4 regions of the Bacillus silvicola genome follow, and region 1 is predicted to be linked to each of the others. Evidence: riboswitches for the same ligand, from Rfam matches in the RefSeq annotation. Region 1 holds a riboswitch; each other region holds the start of a gene.
What was found. A riboswitch is a leader RNA that binds a small molecule or an ion and turns the genes downstream of it on or off. The one in region 1 is predicted to bind thiamine pyrophosphate.

Region 2: linked by a shared signal. The riboswitch ahead of thiC (phosphomethylpyrimidine synthase ThiC) and the one ahead of tenA (thiaminase II) in region 1 are both predicted to bind thiamine pyrophosphate.
Region 3: linked by a shared signal. The riboswitch ahead of tenA (thiaminase II) and the one ahead of tenA (thiaminase II) in region 1 are both predicted to bind thiamine pyrophosphate.
Region 4: linked by a shared signal. The riboswitch ahead of thiT (energy-coupled thiamine transporter ThiT) and the one ahead of tenA (thiaminase II) in region 1 are both predicted to bind thiamine pyrophosphate.

Annotation. Positions count from the first base shown of each region.
Region 1 covers NZ_JBNGVC010000002.1:332,674-337,903, reverse strand. The annotation lists gene ACP6L7_RS08835 (RNaseH domain-containing protein) at 1-1,838, opposite strand, end outside; gene tenA (thiaminase II) at 2,164-2,853, opposite strand; TPP riboswitch at 2,976-3,081, opposite strand; gene ACP6L7_RS08825 (D-alanine--D-alanine ligase) at 3,130-4,044, opposite strand; gene pdxR (MocR-like pyridoxine biosynthesis transcription factor PdxR) at 4,049-5,230, opposite strand, start outside.
Region 2 covers NZ_JBNGVC010000013.1:1,500,710-1,505,939, reverse strand. The annotation lists gene ACP6L7_RS29830 (arsenic transporter) at 1-477, shown strand, start outside; gene thiC (phosphomethylpyrimidine synthase ThiC) at 579-2,339, opposite strand; TPP riboswitch at 2,453-2,568, opposite strand; gene lldP (L-lactate permease) at 2,790-4,451, opposite strand; gene ACP6L7_RS29815 (magnetosome magnetite crystal formation protein family) at 4,749-5,066, shown strand; gene ACP6L7_RS29810 (metal-binding protein) at 5,198-5,230, opposite strand, start outside.
Region 3 covers NZ_JBNGVC010000013.1:403,763-408,992, forward strand. The annotation lists gene ACP6L7_RS24240 (ABC transporter permease) at 1-140, opposite strand, end outside; gene ACP6L7_RS24245 (ABC transporter ATP-binding protein) at 140-889, opposite strand; gene tenA (thiaminase II) at 858-1,553, opposite strand; TPP riboswitch at 1,639-1,741, opposite strand; TPP riboswitch at 1,802-1,913, opposite strand; gene ACP6L7_RS24255 (SH3 domain-containing protein) at 2,173-3,333, shown strand; gene ACP6L7_RS24260 (hypothetical protein) at 3,339-3,671, shown strand; gene ACP6L7_RS24265 (DUF3965 domain-containing protein) at 3,912-5,063, opposite strand.
Region 4 covers NZ_JBNGVC010000012.1:1,710,765-1,715,994, forward strand. The annotation lists gene feoB (ferrous iron transport protein B) at 1-1,083, opposite strand, end outside; gene ACP6L7_RS20935 (FeoA family protein) at 1,080-1,307, opposite strand; TPP riboswitch at 1,502-1,603, shown strand; gene thiT (energy-coupled thiamine transporter ThiT) at 1,689-2,348, shown strand; gene ACP6L7_RS20945 (sensor histidine kinase) at 2,556-4,409, opposite strand; gene ACP6L7_RS20950 (response regulator transcription factor) at 4,406-5,095, opposite strand; gene ACP6L7_RS20955 (class D sortase) at 5,149-5,230, opposite strand, start outside.

The DNA.
Region 1 (5,230 bases):
GCATCTTGTAAAATTTCAACTAATGTCTCTGACAGAAATTGTTTAAAGTGGGCTCCTATATCATTCCTTTTTGATGGTTGTGGTAAAAACACTTTATTATTACCTATATTTAATAAAGTATGATCAATTGTACCCCATTCTTCTTGACCATATAATTTATATAATATTTCTCTCCCATTTATTTTTGAAAAAATAGGTAAGAAATCATATTTAGACATTTTTTCAACTGATAAATTTACAATTATACCTGGTAATTTTATCTTATTCCAACTACGCTTCAAGAACCCCTTTTGTTCTAACAAACTAAGAATAGCGGTAATAATTTCTTTTTTAGATACACTTTGTCCAATAAATAAATTAATAAAAGCTGAAATACGTTGCGTTCGAACGAATCCTTCCCTAATAATTTGCTTTGGATTAATTTTTTCACGGCCATTAAAAGTTTTTAGTGCAATTAATGCTAGTTTCATTCCATTTTGCTCTCCTGCTGTAGCATGTACCGCTTTTACAACATCGTCTACAAGTTCCTTTTTATTTTTATGGCTATATTGCATTCTATATGGATTTTGTAATACTTTTTCAATGTTATATCTTACTATTTTTAACAACACCGGATAATCCGCATTTAATACATAGGAGGAATCTCCATTTTGCGCTAAAACTATTTTGCTATCTAATAACGCTTGCTCTATCTCTATTACTATATCATCTGACCATACTTCTAACGTAATTGAATCTAATTCCTTTGGGGTAATTAAAGGTAATAACTCATTCTCATTATTCGTTAATACACTTTCACATTCTGGAATTAATGTGAAATATGGGAAGGTCAGTTGGAATTCATTTAAAAGCTCCTTTTTTTCTCTTACTTTTATACCAAGTTTTATTTTTGTCCCTTGAACTTTATATATGTTTTCGTTATATGGAAGAAGCACTCTTTTATTTGTTCCTCTAATATACTCTTTTGGACATTGGAGAATGTGTTCTAATTTAACTTCTCCCCCTATCCTATACTCATCTTTTAAATTTCTGAAACGCTTAATCCACTTTATTCCTTTTTCAGCTTGTTGCACTTTTAATTTTACAAATCTTTGCTTTTTCTTATTTGATTCAAATTCAGGAGTTGAAATAAGTATTTGGCTTCGCTTTCGCCCTAAAAGTATAGAAATATCTTTATGGTTATATTGCTGATAAAACCGTCTAATTCCGACTGATACTTTTAATAGTGGACTATTTTCACCTCCACGAGTTATGTATTCAAACCGATATACATAAGCGAAATAATCCTGTGTTTCTTCATCCTTAATTGGCTCAGACATCGCTTCAGAAACATGTTGGGATCGCAGTGGTGAAAAATATACTTCTTCATCATTCTTATTTTTCATACGTAAAGGCTGTTCGCAAAAGATATGTGTAACAAGAGCTGGTACCCATTTAGGAAACGTTTTTTTATCATGTAATACTGGTAAATTACTAATTAAATCATACTGCCATTCTAAATGTGGTTGATCTATTAATTTATTCGGTTTCCAATCATGAATAACTTCATACCAACTTTGAAAAATATAGTCTAACTGTTCTTGTCTCATTGGTTCTTTTGCTACAATCCAAGGTGTATCTTCCTTTAATATATATGGATTATGCTGAATGAATAATATATCAGAAAACATATCATACAATCTTTCATTTACAAGTTTTAACTTACTCGTTAATAAAAATGTTCTATAATGTATCTCTACAATCTCAAGCCATTCAATAGGAAAGTAAATATACGATACTTTCTCATTATAGAGGGGTTCTACTATATTTTTAAATGTTAATAACCGTAATTTTTCCATATTAGTAATACTTCCTCCCTTAATTAATATTAATCATGAATAATACTAGAAAATTCACCAATATTTTTAAGCATAAACGAATCAAATTTAAACCAAGCATATTTCAGGAATAAATAAATCAAATTATTTAAATAATACATTATAAAACTGAATTAATAAAAAGTTACCCTTAAACATATAACTACCTCCTTATGTTATTTTTTATATTATAAAATCATTATAATAGATTATTTTGTTTTATATCTATAATTCACAAAATATTTACATAAATAAAACATAAGAAAAGGTATCGCCTCTTCATATAGCGATACCTTTTCTATACTCTTTATGAAATAACACCTTTAACTTCTTCATTCACTGGCCATTTTTCTAGTGTATATGCCATTTCCCAAAATGAATATTCATATTGACTACTAATAATAAAATGTTGTCTCATACGTTCACGGTCTGCCTCTGTTACTTTTTCAGCGATAGTATCTAATCGTGTGATTTGCTCTTCTACTAATGTACGGAACCAATCTGATCCATAAGCAGAAATCCACTCTTTATAAATTGGCTCTTCTGGCTGACACTCTTTTAAACGTTCACCAATTTCATAATATAGCCAATAACAAGGTAAAATAGCTGCAATAATATCCCCTAAATGACCTTCATACGCAGCACGATACATATGTGAAGTATACGCATATGCAGTTGGTGCAGGTAGGAAATTATCTTTTTCTTCTTTCGTAACGCCTAATTTTTTAGCAAAATTCTCGTGTAATGATAATTCTGCTTCATATGTATTTTGAGCATGGTGCGCCATACGAGCTGTCGTTTCTAATTCAAGAGCCTTTGCAGCTCCTAAAGTTTGTACTCTAGCAAAATGACTTAAATAATATGAATCTTGAAGTACGTAATAACGGAAACTTGCTAAATCTAACGTACCTTCACCAAGTTTTTTTACAAAAGGATGATTAAAACTTGCTTCCCAAATTGAATCTACTTCTTTACGTAATGATTGTGAAAAAGTCATTTAAATCCCTCCAATAATTTATAAAATATAAGTATTTATCCCATTTATTAAAGCTGTAAAATAAAAAAACTTTCTTTACAGGCGTAAAGAAAGTGAAATTGACAGTATTTATTCATTAAATAACAATGTCTTTCCCACTTCCCTACGCTGGCATTAACCAGATCAGGTACTAAGAGTCTCAAAATTTCATTTGATCTCAGCCTATAAAAGGCCCCCCTAGTGGATAAATATTTTATTTTCGTATTCATCATAGCACAATCTATAAAAGTGTCAAAATTAAAAACCTTCATTTTTCCTAACGTGTAATGAAGTTTGTATAATCATATCTAATAGTTCACTATATTTAATTCCCGCAGCCTCTGCACTTTTTGGCAGTAAACTTGATTGTGTCATCCCTGGTAATGTGTTAACCTCCATTACATATGGAATTCCGTCCTTCACCATCATATCAACCCTTGCATAAACACTACATTTTAATGCTTTATAACAAGCCAGTGACGCTTTATTTACACGTTCCTGTACTTCAGCTGGAAGTTCTATAACTTCTTCAACTGTACTAGCATCATCATATTTTGCATTGTAGTCAAAGAACTCAGCAGCATGTCGAATCGAGATGATAGGTAACTGTTTTCCATCAAAAATGGAACATGTAATCTCCTCACCCTTTATATACTTCTCAATTACTACTTCTGAATCCCATTCGAATACAGTTTCCAGCATTGAAATCAATTCATTTTTATCCTTGACAATCTTTACTCCAACACTGGAGCCGCCAGAGTTAGGTTTTACTACTAACGGAAATCCTAACTTCTCTAACTCTTCAAGGTTTAGATCCTCCATTTTTGTAAGTTCAATCCAATCGGGTGTTTCTACTCCTTCATAACGTAAAATCTTTTTTGAAAGATTTTTGTCCATACATATACCGCTAGATAACATATTGCTACCACTATAAGGAATACCTAAACTTTCAAGCGTCCCTTGAACAGTACCATCTTCTCCGTATTTTCCGTGTAATGCTAGCAATGCAAAATCAATGTCTTTCGCTTTTTCAATTAAATCCATTTTTTCATTTAACGTAATTGGAACTATTTCATACTTACTCTTATTTAAATGTGCAATCATTTCATTTCCAGTCATAATTGATACTTGTTTTTCAGAGGATACTCCTCCCATAATAACGCCAATTCTCATCTTCTCATCTCCAAATTTCATTTTTTAATGTATCACCAATTATTTGAATCCCGCTAACTATTTCCTTTTCTTTCAAACGTGAAAAGCCTAATCGGAAGGTATTCGCTCCCCCTCCATCAGAATAAAAAACATTTCCAGGAGAAAACGTTACACCTTTCTCATAACACTTTTGTAAAAGTGTGCGGGCATTAATTTTTTCTTCTAACTCTATAAATAAATGAAGTCCACCATCTCCAGTCATTCTTTTAAACGGAATGTACTGATTACATGCCTCAACAGCTAACTCATATTTTTTCTTATAAACAGATCTTGCTTTTTTTAAATATTTTTCAAAATATCCTTCATGTAAATATTGAAACAGTACAGCTTGATCTAACGTAGATGTATGAATCGTTCTTGCCCTTTTTACACTTTCTAAATAATGTATCAGTTCTTTATCTGCAATGATCCAACCTACACGTAAACCAGGGAAAAGTACCTTTGAAAAGCTACTAATATAAATCACATTATTACCGGCCCCTGCAAAAGTTAATAATGGCGCTAAATGTGAACCTGAATAACGTAATTCTTCATTAAATCCATCCTCTATAATAGGAATCTTATATTTTGAAAATAATCTCATCAATTCCGTTCTTTTCTCTGAACTCGTAACAATACCGGTTGGATTATGATAAGAAGGAATCAAATACGCAAAATCAAAATCTTTTTCACGTAAACTTTGTTCTACTTCATTCGTATCAATACCATCATCATTCATATTAATCCCATGAACTTCAAGTCCATGTAAGCGAAAAAGCTTCAGTGCAGCATGGTGAGTTGGATTCTCACAAATTACACGCCCTGATTTTTTCGATAAAGAAGATAGTACAATATCTAACCCTTCCGTAAATCCATTTGTGATTAGAATATCTTTGTTCGAAATATCTACACCTTTCATTTCCATGTAATGAAGTAAATAATTCATTAACGGTCTATAGCCTTTTGCATATCCGTAGTTCAATACAATATCCCCTTCAATGGACATACGAGTAAGAAAAGCTCTTTTGAAATTTTCTACATCAAATAGCTTTTCATCCGGGGCTATACTATTAAAAACAATCATTCCTTTTTCCCAGCGAACACCATGTTTCATTAAATCTAATTCATCCGCTAATGCGGTAACTGTATTGAGTTTATTTTTCCAATC
Region 2 (5,230 bases), on a different contig from region 1:
ATTTTGAAAAAGACACCGTGGCACATTTTAATTTTCGCATTCTCTATGTATGTCATTATTTACGGGCTTCACAACGCAGGATTAACAGCGGCGCTTGTTCACTGGCTCGAGCCACTTGTAAGTCAACATCTACTCTATGCTAGCTTTGCAATGGGCGGACTCGTCTCCCTCCTCTCTAACGTCTTCAATAACCACCCTGCACTTATGATTGGTACAATCACATTAACGGAAATGGGACTAGACCCAGTCACATTAAAAACTATCTACCTCGCAAACATTATTGGTAGTGACATCGGTTCACTATTATTACCAATCGGTACGCTAGCTTCCCTCATTTGGATGTATATCCTGAAACAAAACAAAATTAAAGTAAAATGGAAAGACTATTTAAGTGTATCCCTTATCGTTATTCCTCTCACAACAGTCGTCACATTATTCCTCTTATACTACTGGGTACACCTCTTCTTCGCCTTATAAACGACAGAAGCCCGCTTTGCTACCGTCTTAGCAAAGCGGGCTTCTTCTATATTTAAGTTAGGTACTACAGTGTGATCAATCAAGTAAAGAGGTGTAACGTGTTATTGGTATAAATGACTACCAGTGTCCTTAAATTCTTTCGCTTTCGCTTTCATCCCTTTTTCAATTGCTTCTGTCGTTTCTAAATCATTTTCTTTCGCATATTCACGAATATCATGTGAAATTCTCATACTACAAAACTTCGGTCCACACATTGAACAGAAATGAGCCGTTTTCGCGCCTTCTGCTGGCAATGTTTCATCGTGATATTCCATCGCACGTTCAGGATCTAAAGATAAATTAAATTGATCGCGCCAACGGAATTCAAAACGAGCTTTTGAAAGTGCATCATCACGCTGATGAGCCGTTTTGTGCCCTTTCGCAAGATCAGCCGCATGTGCTGCAATTTTGTACGTAATAACACCCTCGCGGACATCATCCTTATTCGGCAATCCTAAATGTTCTTTCGGCGTTACATAACAAAGCATCGCCGTTCCAAACCAACCAATCATCGCAGCTCCAATTGCTGATGTAATATGGTCATAACCTGGTGCGATATCTGTCGTTAACGGCCCAAGTGTATAGAACGGCGCGCCCTGACAAATATCAAGTTCTTTCTCCATATTCTCTTTAATTAAATGCATCGGCACATGCCCAGGTCCTTCAATCATCACTTGCACATCATGTTTCCAAGCAATTTTCGTCAATTCACCAAGCGTTTCAAGCTCAGAGAATTGTGCTTCGTCATTTGCATCTGCAATCGAACCTGGACGTAATCCATCTCCAAGAGAGAACGAAACATCGTACTGCTTCATAATTTCACAAATCTCTTCAAAATGAGTATATAGGAAGTTTTCTTTATGATGGAATAAACACCACTGCGCCATAATCGAACCACCACGCGAAACAATACCTGTCGTACGCTTTGCAGTAATCGGAATGTAACGAAGTAATACGCCAGCGTGAATCGTAAAGTAATCAACGCCTTGCTCCGCCTGCTCAATTAACGTATCACGATACACTTCCCACGTTAAATCTTCTGCAATTCCATTTACTTTTTCAAGCGCTTGATAAATCGGCACTGTGCCAACTGGTACAGGTGCATTACGAATAATCCACTCACGCGTCGTATGAATGTTTTTACCTGTAGATAAATCCATAATCGTATCTGCCCCCCAGCGCGTTGCCCATGTCATCTTCTCTACTTCTTCTGCAATAGAAGACGATACAGCAGAGTTTCCGATATTTGCATTGACCTTCACGTGGAAGTTACGTCCGATAATCATCGGTTCTGCTTCTGGATGGTTAATATTCGCTGGTAAAATAGCGCGACCTTCCGCGATTTCCTTACGAACAAACTCAGGCTCTACTCCTTCACGAATCGCGACATATTCCATCTCAGACGTAATGATGCCATTACGCGCATAGTGCATTTGCGTAACATTTGCACCTTGCTTCGCTTTAAGCGGTTTGCGATCCATTTGCGGGAAAACAGGTGTATGTTTCGAAGCCACCTTTACACCGTCATCCTCCGGTTTCACTTCGCGCCCTTCGTATGCTTCTACATCACTACGCTCCAGTATCCAAGAGTGGCGTGGCGCCTGCAACCCCTTTTCCAGCTCCACTTTATACGCAGGATCTGTATAAGGACCGCTCGTATCATACACACGAATCGGCGGATTCGGAACGCCGTTTGTATCGCTTTGTTCAATCTCACGCATCGGCACTTTCATACCTTCGCGTGGTCCATCCACATATACTTTCTTACTTCCTGGTAAACTCGATTTCAATTCAATTTGCTCAACTGAAACAGATTGTTTCATAACTTATGTTGCCCCCCTGTACGTGACAAGGACGAGATATGGCCAGCGTATGCCAAAATAAAAAGAGCCAGGTCCATAAAAAAATAAGGACCTGGCTCATAAAAGACATCATTATGTAAAGCCGTTAACTTCCCTACGCTGGTACGAGCCAGATCAGGTCCAAAGGGTTAAGAAGATCACGCGCTTCTCTCTCAGCCTACGCATACGTTAGGCACCCCTAGTTTATCACTGATTTAATTTTCAATACTTTCCCATCATACACGATAATCTGAAAAATGCAAAGTTTATTTCTTTTGTTGTTTATCCCGCATTAACGGGCCGTAAGACCCCACCTCAAAATTCAGCGGAAGCAAAGAAGTTAGGTGGGGATCAACTGCCCGTAAAAGCCCGATTGGTTCAACTAATAATCAGTGGGGGATGAACAAAACCCCCACTGATTAAAGTTTCACTTTATGGAATCATCCACGTTAAATAATATGCTTGAACATACGTCATAATACCAACAATAATTACGAAGAACAAACTATGCTTCACTGTAAAGCGGAATAAATCTGATTCTTTTCCAGCAAGTCCAACTGCCGCACAAGCAATTGCAATCGATTGCGGAGAAATCATTTTTCCTGTTACACCGCCCGTTGTATTTGCTGCAACGAGAAGTACTTCAGATACACCGACTTGCTGCGCTGTAATCGCTTGTAAATTCGAGAACAGTGCATTCGCTGACGTATCAGACCCTGTTAAGAATACCCCAATCCAACCTAAGAATGGTGAGAAGAACGGGAATAGTCCGCCAGTTCCAGCAAGTGCTAACGCTAATGTAGAAGATAGACCAGAATAGTTTGCGATAAATGCGAATCCTAATACGAATCCGATAGATAGAATTGGCATCTTCAGTTCGTTTAACGTTTCTTTAAATGTTACTACTGCATCTTTTGCACTCATTTTCAAAATAAAGATAGAAATGATACAAGCAATTAAAATTGCTGTTCCCGTCGCTGATAAAATATCTAATTTCAAGATTGCTCCATACGGCGTTGGTTTATTTACAATTGGCTCTGCTTTCATTACTAAATTGTGCAAGCCCGGAACTTCAAACTTAAACACAAGACTTTCTAAAGCACCGCCCGGAGCAAATAACGCTTTAAAGAAACTTTGGCTCCAAATGACTACCATCACAGTCAAAATAATGAACGGAGACCATGCTTTTACGACTTTTCCTACTGTTAGTTTCGGCATAGATGTCACCGTCGTCGCCGCAGCTACTTCACTATTCGCTTCTTTAGATTGATAAATTTCTTTCGGCTGCCAAACTTTTAAGAATAGAGATAAACTCACTAAACTTACAAGTGCTGACGTAATATCAGGAAGTTCTGGTCCTAAAAATGTCGCTGTAATAAACTGTGTAATTGCAAATGAACTACCCGCTACAAATAGAGCAGGCCATGTTTGTCTTACCCCTTTAAATCCATCCATTAAAAATACGATAAAGAACGGAACAAATAATGATAAGAACGGTAATTGATGTCCAGCCATTTGCCCGATTTTATGCGGATCAATACCAGTTACTTGTCCAGCTACTGTAATCGGAATTCCCATCGCTCCGAATGCTACTGGTGCAGTATTTGCGATTAAACAAAGACCAGCCGCATATAAAGGATTTAAGCCAAGACCTGCAAGAAGTGCTGCCGTAATCGCTACTGGTGCACCAAATCCTGCTGCCCCTTCTAAAAATGCTCCAAATGAAAAACCGATTAAAATAACAAGTAAACGATGGTCATTCGTAATTGATAATACAGATGCACGAATAACATCAAATTGACCTGTTTTCACGGAAATTTTATATAAAAATACTGACATAATAATAATCCACGCAATTGGCCATAATCCGTATAAGAAACCGTATCCCGTCGCTGCCATTGCCATTGTGAATGGCATTTTATATGCAAATAAAGCCACCAAAATTGTAAGTACAACTGTAATAAATCCTGCCACATACCCCTTCATGCGGAAAACTGCTAAAGCTAAGAAAAAAAAGATAATCGGAATAAGTGCGACCGCTGCAGAAATCCAAATGTTCCCGAACGGATCATAAACTTGTGTCCATGTGTTCATTGTTCTCTCCCCCTCAATAATCCCCTTTTAAATAAACATAACCCCATCAATAGACTATCAGGTCATCATACCTTTAAGTCTAAAAATAAAAAACGTTTGAGAAAACGTTTTCATCTATTTCCATTTATACTTTATCACATCATTTTCCATTAAAAAAGATTTTTTTGAAAATTATATTATTTAATGCGAAAATCTTACAAAATCGTCACGTTCTTGTAATGTTCATCGATAGTAAGCTTGCAAAAATTATTGCATAATAATAGTATAACAACGGACATTATTTATGAGGTGATATATATGAACGGAAACAAAATACTAGCTGCTTTATCATACTTTAGTGTACTATTTGCCCCTATCTTATTCCCAATTATCGTGTGGATTGTGGGCGATGCTGAAACAAAACCACATGCAAAACGTGCGCTATGGACACACATTATCCCAAGTATCGCTACATTCATTGGCTTAACTATTTTAGGAATTATGGGCATCGGATCTGATCAGGCAGATGTAACACTTGGAATTGGCGCAATGATTGTCTTATGTATTTGCGGAATCATTAGCTTATACTACTTCATTTGGAACATCGTAAAAGGTATTAAAGTACTGAAAGCTTAACTTTAAACAAACGTTTGATTAAAAAGAAACTGTCGCATGGTGGTAAATGAAATTTTATCGGCGATGCGACAAGCATAACCTACCTATTAATAAGAAGAAACCGTCCCAAAATACCTTTTGGGACGGTTTCTTTATCTTCTTCGTTTCTTCTTTTTTCTCATCAT
Region 3 (5,230 bases), on a different contig from region 1:
AGTTTCCATATCTTCATTACAATTGCAGATGGTGGCGGTAAAATGTACATCTCATCTACAATTCTTGCCCCTACTTCCCACATAACGAGTAAAATACTAGAAAGTGTAAGAGCAGGAACTAATTCTTTCAAACGGTTCATCATACAAGTACCTGCCTTTGTAACATACTAAGGAGCTCATCTTTAAGCGCCAATACTTCAGGCTTATATAAATCCTTTCGTGTTCGGTTACGCTCAAGCGGCACAATTCGCTCAGTTAAAGTTGCTATCGGTTGATTTTCTACAACCAAAATTCGATTAGAAAGAAACAACGCTTCTTCAACATCATGAGTGATAAATAAAATTGTTTTTTCCCACTCTTTCCATTGTTCAAACAACCATTCTTGCAAAGATGCCTTCGTTAAAGCGTCCAATGCGCTAAACGGTTCATCTAACAATAATATCTCCCCGCCCGTTAATAAAGTTCGGATAAAAGATACACGTTGTCTCATACCACCAGATAAATCTTTCGGATATTTCGCCTCGTATCCTTGTAACCCAAATTTATGTAACAGTTCTTTCGCTTTTACTTGTGCTTCTTTCTTCTGCACACCTTGACACTCTAGCGGCAGAGCAGCATTCTCAATAATCGTCCTCCACGGTAAGAGCATATCTTTTTGAGGCATATACCCTACAGGATGACTCTTTGTTTCTATCAGCTCTATCTGTCCAGTACTTGCCTCTTCTAATCCTGTAATAAGGCGAAATAAAGTACTTTTCCCACATCCACTCGGTCCGATAATACTTACAAACTCTTTATCTTGTATAGAAGCATTTAATTCATTGATGATTGGTTTCTCATCATAATGAAAAGAAACATTATGAAACTGTAGTATGTTCTTGCTCCTCAAATCCCCACATCTCCTTACGATAGGACATATCCCAGAATAAATATTCAAATCGACTGGAATATAAGAAAATCTCCTCTAATCGGTCTAGTTCTTTCTCAGACTTTCCAACCGCCATTTCATTTAATAAGTCTATTAACCAAATACAAAGGTCGCCGTATTCTTCAGAGCTATATCCTTGAATCCACTCACCAAAAAACTCATGATCTCTTGCTCCAGGAATATCATTTAAACGCTTTCCAATCTCCCAATAACTCCACATACATGGTAGAAGTGCTGCTATTAATTCCGCAAGTGTGCCATTTTGAGATACAGACATCATATAATTTGTATAAGCTAAATTTTTAGCAGATGGTTTCGCAGATTCCATCTCTTGTACAGAAATACCAAGTCTTTTTGCATATTGTTTATGGATCGTCATTTCACCATTTAAAATACCATCTATTTGCTCTGCAAACTTTGCCATAACTTGTGGATTCGTTGCTTTTACAACACCAATCGCATATAACTTTGCATAATCTAACAAATATAAATAGTCTTGAATAATATAATACTGAAATTTATCTTTTTCTAACGTGCCATCCCCCATACCTACTACAAACGGATGATTATGACTTTTCTCCCAAACAGGTTGCACAGTTTCTAATAATCTATCGCAAAATTTCATTTCTATTTCCCCTTTCAATATATGTACCTAAATAAAAAACCACTTCTATATATAAGAAGTGGTTACAGCAAATAAAATTATACATTTATTCGTTGTTCCACTTCCCTTCGCTAGTATTACCTAGATCAGGTCTGTAAGGGTTAAGGATTATTCCTCTCTCAGCACATCAAGCACCCCTAGTGGTTTCAATATGAATTTTTCAAATAAAAAAGCCCCGTTTCTATACGCAAAGAAACGGGGACTCATTGTTAGTGTCCGAATTGCTTCCCTACGCTAGCATAATCTAGATCAGGTAATGAAAAGGATCAAAGGCTTACGGCCCACTCTCAGCTGGCAACACCAGCTCTCCTAGCAAACTATAAAATTATCACTGTCAGTATAACACCGTAATAAGACATCATCAACTGTTTTAATTTTCTTAATTGCGAATTAAATCTTAACATGTTGAACAAATATAAATGCGCCCCCGCAAATGATATATACAATATTTATATACGAACCTCTCTTCTAACATTATTTTTATTGATTTCATATTACATTTATGTGAATACGACCAATATATTATATCTTTATACTATAATAAAAATACAACTATACAACTAGAGGAGGTCTTTATTACATGAATATGAAAGCTACAGCTTTAACAGCAACTACTATAGCAATTGTTTCTTTACTTCCTTCTATGGGAGAATCCGGTATACAAACAGCGGCTGCTAAGCAACCATCTAAAGTAAAAACTGGATATGTAAAAATTGACAACGTTGCACTACATCAAAATAACAATGCAGACAGTGCAATAATTGATAATATTCGATTTAATAGCCCGGTTACTATTCTTGAGACAACTCAAGATTGGTATAAAGTATCTGTTAACAACAAAACAGGCTATATGAAAAAAGATGCAATTCTATTCAAAAAAAATGTTCAATCAAAGAATCAATATATCGTAAATGCAAACGCATTAAACGTTCGTTCTGAACCTAATACAGAGTCTTCTATTCTAGATATATTACCAAATGGTCAATTCATTACCATTCAAGGTGAACAAGGGGATTGGTACAAAATATTACATAATGGTCAAATTGGATACGTACAAAAAACATTTGTATCTAATGGATCCACACCTCTAGTAAAAGGTGTAACTGTACAAGGTTCTCCTTCTTATACTGTTGCAACACCAAAATTAAATGTACGTAGCAACGCTAGTACAAGTAGCACTCTACTTGGTTCATTACAAAATGGTACACAAGTACAAGTAGTAGAAACGGTAGGTACTTGGTATAAAATTCGTTTTGGCACAGGATACGGATATGTAGCAAAACACTATGTAGTGCAACATCAAAATCAATCACAAACTAAAACAGCTCAACCTTCATCAATTCCAGCTGTTTTCAAATTTCCAACTCAAGGAAGAATTAGCTCAACTTTTGATATGCGCTGGGAACAAATGCATTATGGTATAGATATTGCAGCACAAGGCAACATCTCTATTCAAGCTGCTGCTACAGGTAAAGTTGTGAAATCTTATTATTCGGCTAGCTACGGCAATGTCGTGTTCGTCGCCCATCAAATAAATGGAAAATTATATACAACAGTTTATGCTCATATGAAGGATCGTGCTGTACAAGTTGGGGATCAAGTGCAAGCTGGACAATTAGTCGGTCATATGGGAAATACAGGTCATTCATACGGGCAACATCTCCATTTTGAATTACATAATGGGGAATGGAATTTTGAAAAAACAAATGCAGTGAACCCACTGCCATATTTAGTTAGGTAAATTCTATGCCACGCAATATACCTCTCATTATTGAATACCTGTCCTTTTTTGGTTTAATCTGTTGTTTAATCATTTATAATACGAACACTGTATTTTTATCTATTATTATTGCTTTTGTTGCCTTAGAAATCATTATGGAAGCATTACAAATGCGGCTAAAACAAAAAATAGCCCATATTTATAATGTAATTTTCCTTTTGAGTGCTCTTATAACAAATATAATTAATAATGGTTTTTATTTATCTACCGTACTTCCTGTATTCTTTATGACTGTTTTATTATTCATAGCTAGATACGTTAATGTTCCTCATAACCAAAAACATGAACAAGAAGCTTAGAAAGAGGAGACACTGTGTACCAATATTTCAAAGATAATCCAATGAAATATATACTGAATTTATATGAAAAAATGAATACTTTTTTTGGTATACAAGGAAGTTCTACTGCACAATTTCTCCTTTATGGAATGTTATTTCTTATCTTAGTTACTTTCTCCTTGTTTTACTAAAAAAAAGGATCTCACATAAACTTGAGATCCTTTTTTAATTTATATTAATTTTTAATATGTAAAATACGGTTTATCCACAAGCATATTTTTCATAAATAAAACTAAGATTATATTTTTTCTCTAAGCTCATTCTTTGTTCATCGTCGCACCAATAGAAAAGAATATCATGAATCGTTGCATAACGCTTATTTTTAAGAAATTGTTTAAAGAATGATGGTAAACAATCATGTAATTGTATAAATATATAATTGCGTAGTGTTTCTTCTTTGTATTCAATACCCTTACAAATATACAGTAATTCTTCACAATAATATGCATGCTGTGGAACTTGAATCATTTCAAAAAATGGTACATATGATAGCAACTTTCCAATAAAATGACCATATCGATCCATTACCCCTATCGTCATATGCTCCATCATTTCTTTCATCACATATAAATAATCATCTACATGTGTTGTCTTTAATGGATCTAATCGATCTGAAATTTGAGAAAGCACAGCTCTTTGACAAGCTAAAACTACTTGACTCGGTCCATAATATGATAGAAAATCTGTACACTTACGATACTTTCGTAATAAGTCATGTGTATACAAATCATACACAAAAGTATTACAATACATCGCTAGATTCATCATATCACTATTTAATTGTTCTTTTGATAGTGTTTTAGCTCGCTTACACATATAAAAAAATGTAAATTCCAATACTTCTTTATGAGATAATAGATGTTTACAATCTGTTATACATTTCTCACTAAATTTAACTCGATTCCAAATTTCTACATCGCCATCTGTTAATTCACCAATACGATATTTAATAATTAAATAGTTTAAAGCAACCGCTTGCGTCAAAAGATCCCATGTTTCATATTCCAATGAAGTTTGGACAAATTCATCTAGTCCCTGGCTTATCATAAAATCATTTGCCTCTTCATACCAACCAATCTCTTGACATAAACGCAGAATACGTACTAGAGTTGGAATTTCATCTTTATGAAACTGCGGTAAACCCTTTACTTTATTCATTCCATATACGATAAATGCCGCTAAATTTTCTTCTTTATAAAACTCTTTTTCTTTCCATACTAATATAGTTCGCTCTTTCCCTTCACCTTTTGGATGACAAGGTACAAGCAAAGAAAATAACTTAGCGAAATTGTTTGGTTCTATATATGTATCTGTAACCAAATTCCAATTTGGATCGCCCTGTGCAGCCCTCATATAATTCCCCTTTCCTTTTTATCTATGTAGGAAATATTAATTCATTATTACATCATTAACAATAAATATCGTTATATTCAAAATCTATCATAATACTTATATCTATTAGTATATCATTTTTTCTCTCATTAAAAATTAGGAATAACAAATTTAAAAAAACTGTCGAA
Region 4 (5,230 bases), on a different contig from region 1:
TGAAATGAAAAAGAATAGTGCAAAGATTTGTGGAACGAATACTAATACCGCACCAACACCGGCAATAATACCTTCTGTAACGAGTGCTTGAATAAAATCAGAAGCCCCAACACTTGTGAGCCCAGCTGTAACCCAATCAGTAAGTTGTCCGCCAAAAAATCCATCAAGCGTATCAGATAAAGGCGTACCAATCCACGTAAACGTAACCTGAAAAATAAAAAACATAACTGCTAAAAAGATTGGAAGTCCTAAAATTTTATGTGTAATTAACTTATCGATTTTTTCCGAAAAAGGAATTTTTCCTTCTTTCTCATGCTGAATGACATTTGTTTTTAACTTTTCAATATACGCTTCACGAGTTTTGTAAATGTGCTCTTCTAACGTACAATCAAGTTTTCCTTCTAAACGAGATCGAATGGCTACAAGTTCCTTATAAATTGGTAATGCTTTCATTTCTTTTTCTACTACTTCGTTATTGCTTAAAAATTGAAGGGCTAACCATCTTGGATGCTCATAATTCGCTGTCTCTAAAAGAGCAATTACCTCTCCGATTCCTTCATCCAATTGTACACCATATGAAATAATGAATGACTTTTTCTCTTTTTGTTTCTCTTCATGAAGAGTAGCAAGTAATTCTTCACAGCCTTTTCCGCTTCTTGCAACGACAGGAACGACTGTTACACCTAATATTTCTGATAATCGTTTTACATTAATAACAATTCCTCTTTGCTTTGCCACATCAATCATATTTAAACCAATTGAAACCGGCTTACCAAATTCAAGTAATTGTAATGTTAAATGCATATTTCGCTCAAATTGCGAAGAATCCACTATATTTAACATATGATGAAATTCGTCTGTTAGTAGAAAGTTTGTAACGACACCTTCATCACGTGAAACTGGATTTAAATCATAAACGCCTGGTAAATCAATTAGTGTTCCTTGCTTATCTTTTAATTTACCAACCTTCTTTTCTACTGTTACACCGCTCCAATTTCCTACATATTCATAAGAACCAGTGAGCGCATTAAATAATGATGTTTTCCCTGTATTTGGATTCCCTAGCAAAGCAACCTTATTCACGCTAATTCCACCTTTATCATTTTCGCGTCACAATGACGAATACTAATTAACTGTCCGCGACACTCCAATGTACAAGGACCTTTAAACATCGCTTTCTGTTTCAGGCGAAGTTCGCTTCCTTCCGCGAGACCGAAAGCAGCCAGTCTTCTCTTTAGTAAATTATCTAACGACTGAATACTTTTTACTAACACTTTCTCACCAATTTTAATATCTACTAAGCTCATAACCTTCCCCCTCAGAAGAGAATGATAATTATTTTCAAAAAAATTATATCATACTCTATTTCAATTGGACTATATCTTTTTGCTTCATATTTATTAACATTTCAATACAATTATATTTCACTTATTGTCATACGAGGTTCATTTGCCATTCTCATCCATTTCGCTTACAATAAAAAATAGCAAATAAAGAATCTCGTTATCACAGGGGGAGCCTTATCGCTGAGAGGGAACACTTCGTTCCGACCCTTAGAACCTGTTAGTTAATGCTAACGCAGGGATTGTGCAAACGTCCGAAATACATACCTCTTTTTCATTTACGTATTTCGTATCCTCCTATGATAATGTTCTTTTTTGTGCAACTTGGATTTAGGGGGAGACAACATGCGTAACACCAATTTACAAGCGATGATCGAATCTGCTATTCTTGCAGCCTTCGCCTTGATTATCGACATTTTACCATTATCAATTAAACTTCCAACAGGCGGTTCCATCTCATTTGCTATGATTCCTATTTTTATTATTGCATACCGCTGGGGCTTCAAAATGGCTTTCTTAGGTGGCTTAATTTGGGGACTATTACAAATTGTCGTAGGTGATGCCTACATTCTAACACCAGTGCAAGCATTCATTGAGTACTTCGTTGCCTTTGCCTTTATCGGCTTTGCTGGTTTATTCTATCGTCCAATTCAAAAAACACTTGCCTCAGAAAACAATAATGCAGAGCATTCAAGTTTCGGTAATCGCAAAGATAAACCAAAACAAAACAAGGGAAAAAAAGCACTCGTTTACATTATCCTTGCCACATTTGTCGGCAGCTTTGCACGTTATTTCTGTCACTTTATTGCTGGTATTATTTTCTTTGGTCAATATGCACCTAAAGGACAATCAGCTGTCTTATATTCATTAATTGTAAACGGCAGTACAATGATCGGCTCTTTCATACTATGTACTGTATTACTAATTCTTTTATTTACAACTTCACCACGCTTATTCAAAAGCATCGGTGCTTATCAAATGAATAGAGCAAAGAAGAGCGCTTAATGAGCGCTCTTTTTTCACATCGTAATATCAATTAAAAATACAATAAATGCACAAAAGAAAATAAATACCATTATACTTAGCCAATTGCTATGCACGGTTCATCGACTCCTTACATAACCTCATTTTCTATTCAAAGTATACTGCTCCAAAATAAAGATTAGGTAAAGATAATATGAAAATAAATTAAAAAAGCGTAGATTATATTGTCTACGCTTTTTTCGGTAAATAGAAGTAAAATAACACACCATCTTCGGTATTCTTCACCCCATATTCAGCATTATGCAGTTCTAAAATATTCTTTGAAATTGCAAGACCAAGCCCTGTTCCACCTTGTGAACGCTGGCGAGCTGCATCCACTCGATAAAAACGATCCCAAATTTTATCTAATTGTTCTTCTTCAATGTGAGTACCTTTATTTTCGATACACACTTTTATATGATTCGTCTCGTCTATTGTGGAAATAATAATATCTTCTTTTTCTGGTGTATAACGTATTGCATTCGTAATAAAATTCACAATTACTTGTTCAATTCTATTTTGATTTCCAATGACTTCTGCTGGACATATATGTTTGTGCACACTCAGTTCTTTTTTCTCTATCTCCGGTGAAAGCTGTTCACATATTTCTTCAATCGCTCCATCTATATAGAAAGAATCCATCTTCATGTTATACGTGCCAGACTCGAATTTAGCTAATTCAAGCATATCCACAATTAGTATATCCATCTTGTCTACTTCTTTTTCCATTGCCTGAAAATAGTAGTCTTTCTTATGTTCAGCTACCCCATCTTTTAAAATGGAAATACAGCTTTTCATAATACTAAGCGGCGTTTTTAGTTCATGCGATACACCTGCAATAAATTCTTTCCTTGTGTTTTCTAACTTTCTTTCTTTTTCAATATCTTGCTCTAACTGTCCAATATGTGAATGTAGTTTATTAGATAATGTATTAATATTTTGCGATAAATCACCAATTTCATCTTTTGAAGTTATCGGAATTTTTTCTGTGAAATCCAAATGTGCTATTTTCTTCGTTGTATTATTTATTTTTAATAATGGTTTTGCAATTTGTTTTGAGTAATAGAACGAAGCTAGAAAAATAAGAATGACTACAAATGCAATAATGTAAATGTAGTAATCTTGCACCATTTGCACAGCCTCGTCTACAGGTTGTAAAGAAGCCATCGCATATATATATGTTACTGATCCGTCTTTTTCTTTTATTGGTTTAATTAATAATTTATATTTTATATCATTCTTTTCATAGTCCATTGTTTGTGTTGCATATTTTATTTGATTGCTTTCTTTTAATAATAAATTAGCTTGAAATTCTTTTATATTATCCAAAAATAAATTATTTTTATAAATTGGATTTACAGGTCCTTTTACATCAGGGAACTGTACTTTCGTAACACGTCCTCCTATATAAACATCTGATTCCTGAGCAGCTTGTTCCTGAACGGCCGGCTTCTTTTCCTTAGCAAATTGTTCTTGAGCCGCTTTCTTTTTCTCCTCATTTAATTTAATCACTTTCCCCTGAAACGCTTTTTCTAACGGTTTATTAGATCCATTTAAATTTTGCTTACTTAACGTGAAAGAGAATGGAATGAAACTATCTTCTTGTTTCACTCCAGAAACATAAATTTCTTGTCCTAAAAACTGATCTGATGATTTATTATCAATCTCCTCTATATTGACGAGATTGTATAAGGGAACCTTGAATATTTGTTGTCCAAAGTTCTTTTGTTGCCTACGGTCTATCGTTACCTCAAAATAAAAATCATCCGCATGTTTTAAATTCCCATTCTGATCTAACGTCGTAATCCACGTATTATTTTCTCTTAAAAAATCTTGCTCCAGCTTCTGAATTCCATCTGCACTTCCTGCATAATTTAAATAGTTCTTTACAAAAGAATTTAAATTTACTTTAATACCTTCCACTTTTCGATTCGCATAATATTGCTTAAAAAATATCGTTTGTCCAATAAATATCGTCGCTAAAATCAACATGCACAATGCTGTTGTGAGAGTAAATAATTTTAATACAATCCCTTTTCTCATACATTCCCCTCGAATTTATAACCGGTTCGCACTACAGTTGTAATGTACTTTGCTTTCTCTCCTAATTTATTTCGCAAATTACGAATATGGCTATTAACAGTTCGATCATCACCAGCAAACTCATATCCCCAAATTCTTGAAATTAATTGCTCTCTTGTTAGTACAATTCCTTGGTTTTTGATGAAATACACTAATATTTCAAATTCTGTATGTGTTAAAGTAATATTTACTTCATCAACAGTAACAGTACGTGACGGGAAATGGACATGAATGCCGTGAATTGATAACGTATCATCTTCATTCTCTAAAGGTTTCTTTGTTGCTTTTCTACTTTCCAACAACCTTTTCGCTCTCGCTAATAAAATAGGCGGACTATATGGTTTCGCAACATAATCATCTGCCCCAAGCTCAAACCCAAGTAACGTATCATCTTCATCTACACGTGCCGTCAGCATAATAATTGGAACCCCGGACGTCTTACGAATTCTTCGGCAAACAGACCATCCATCTAGTTCTGGTAACATAATATCAAGTATAACTAAATCGACCTCTTCTTCTTCAAATAAGACTAAAGCTTCTTTTCCGTCTCTCGCTTCAAGCACTTTATATTGTTCACTCAAAAAGTAATCCTTTAATATTTCACGTAAAATATCTTCATCTTCAACAATTAAAATGTTTTTTGACATAATCTATGTCTCCCCCTCTCGCTTTAAGAAATTACTATTCAAAGCTCTATAATTTATTTTGAATTACTCGTAATTAACTTTGCCTCGATAATATATCGATCCGGTGCATCCCCTATATAATCAAATGGATAACAA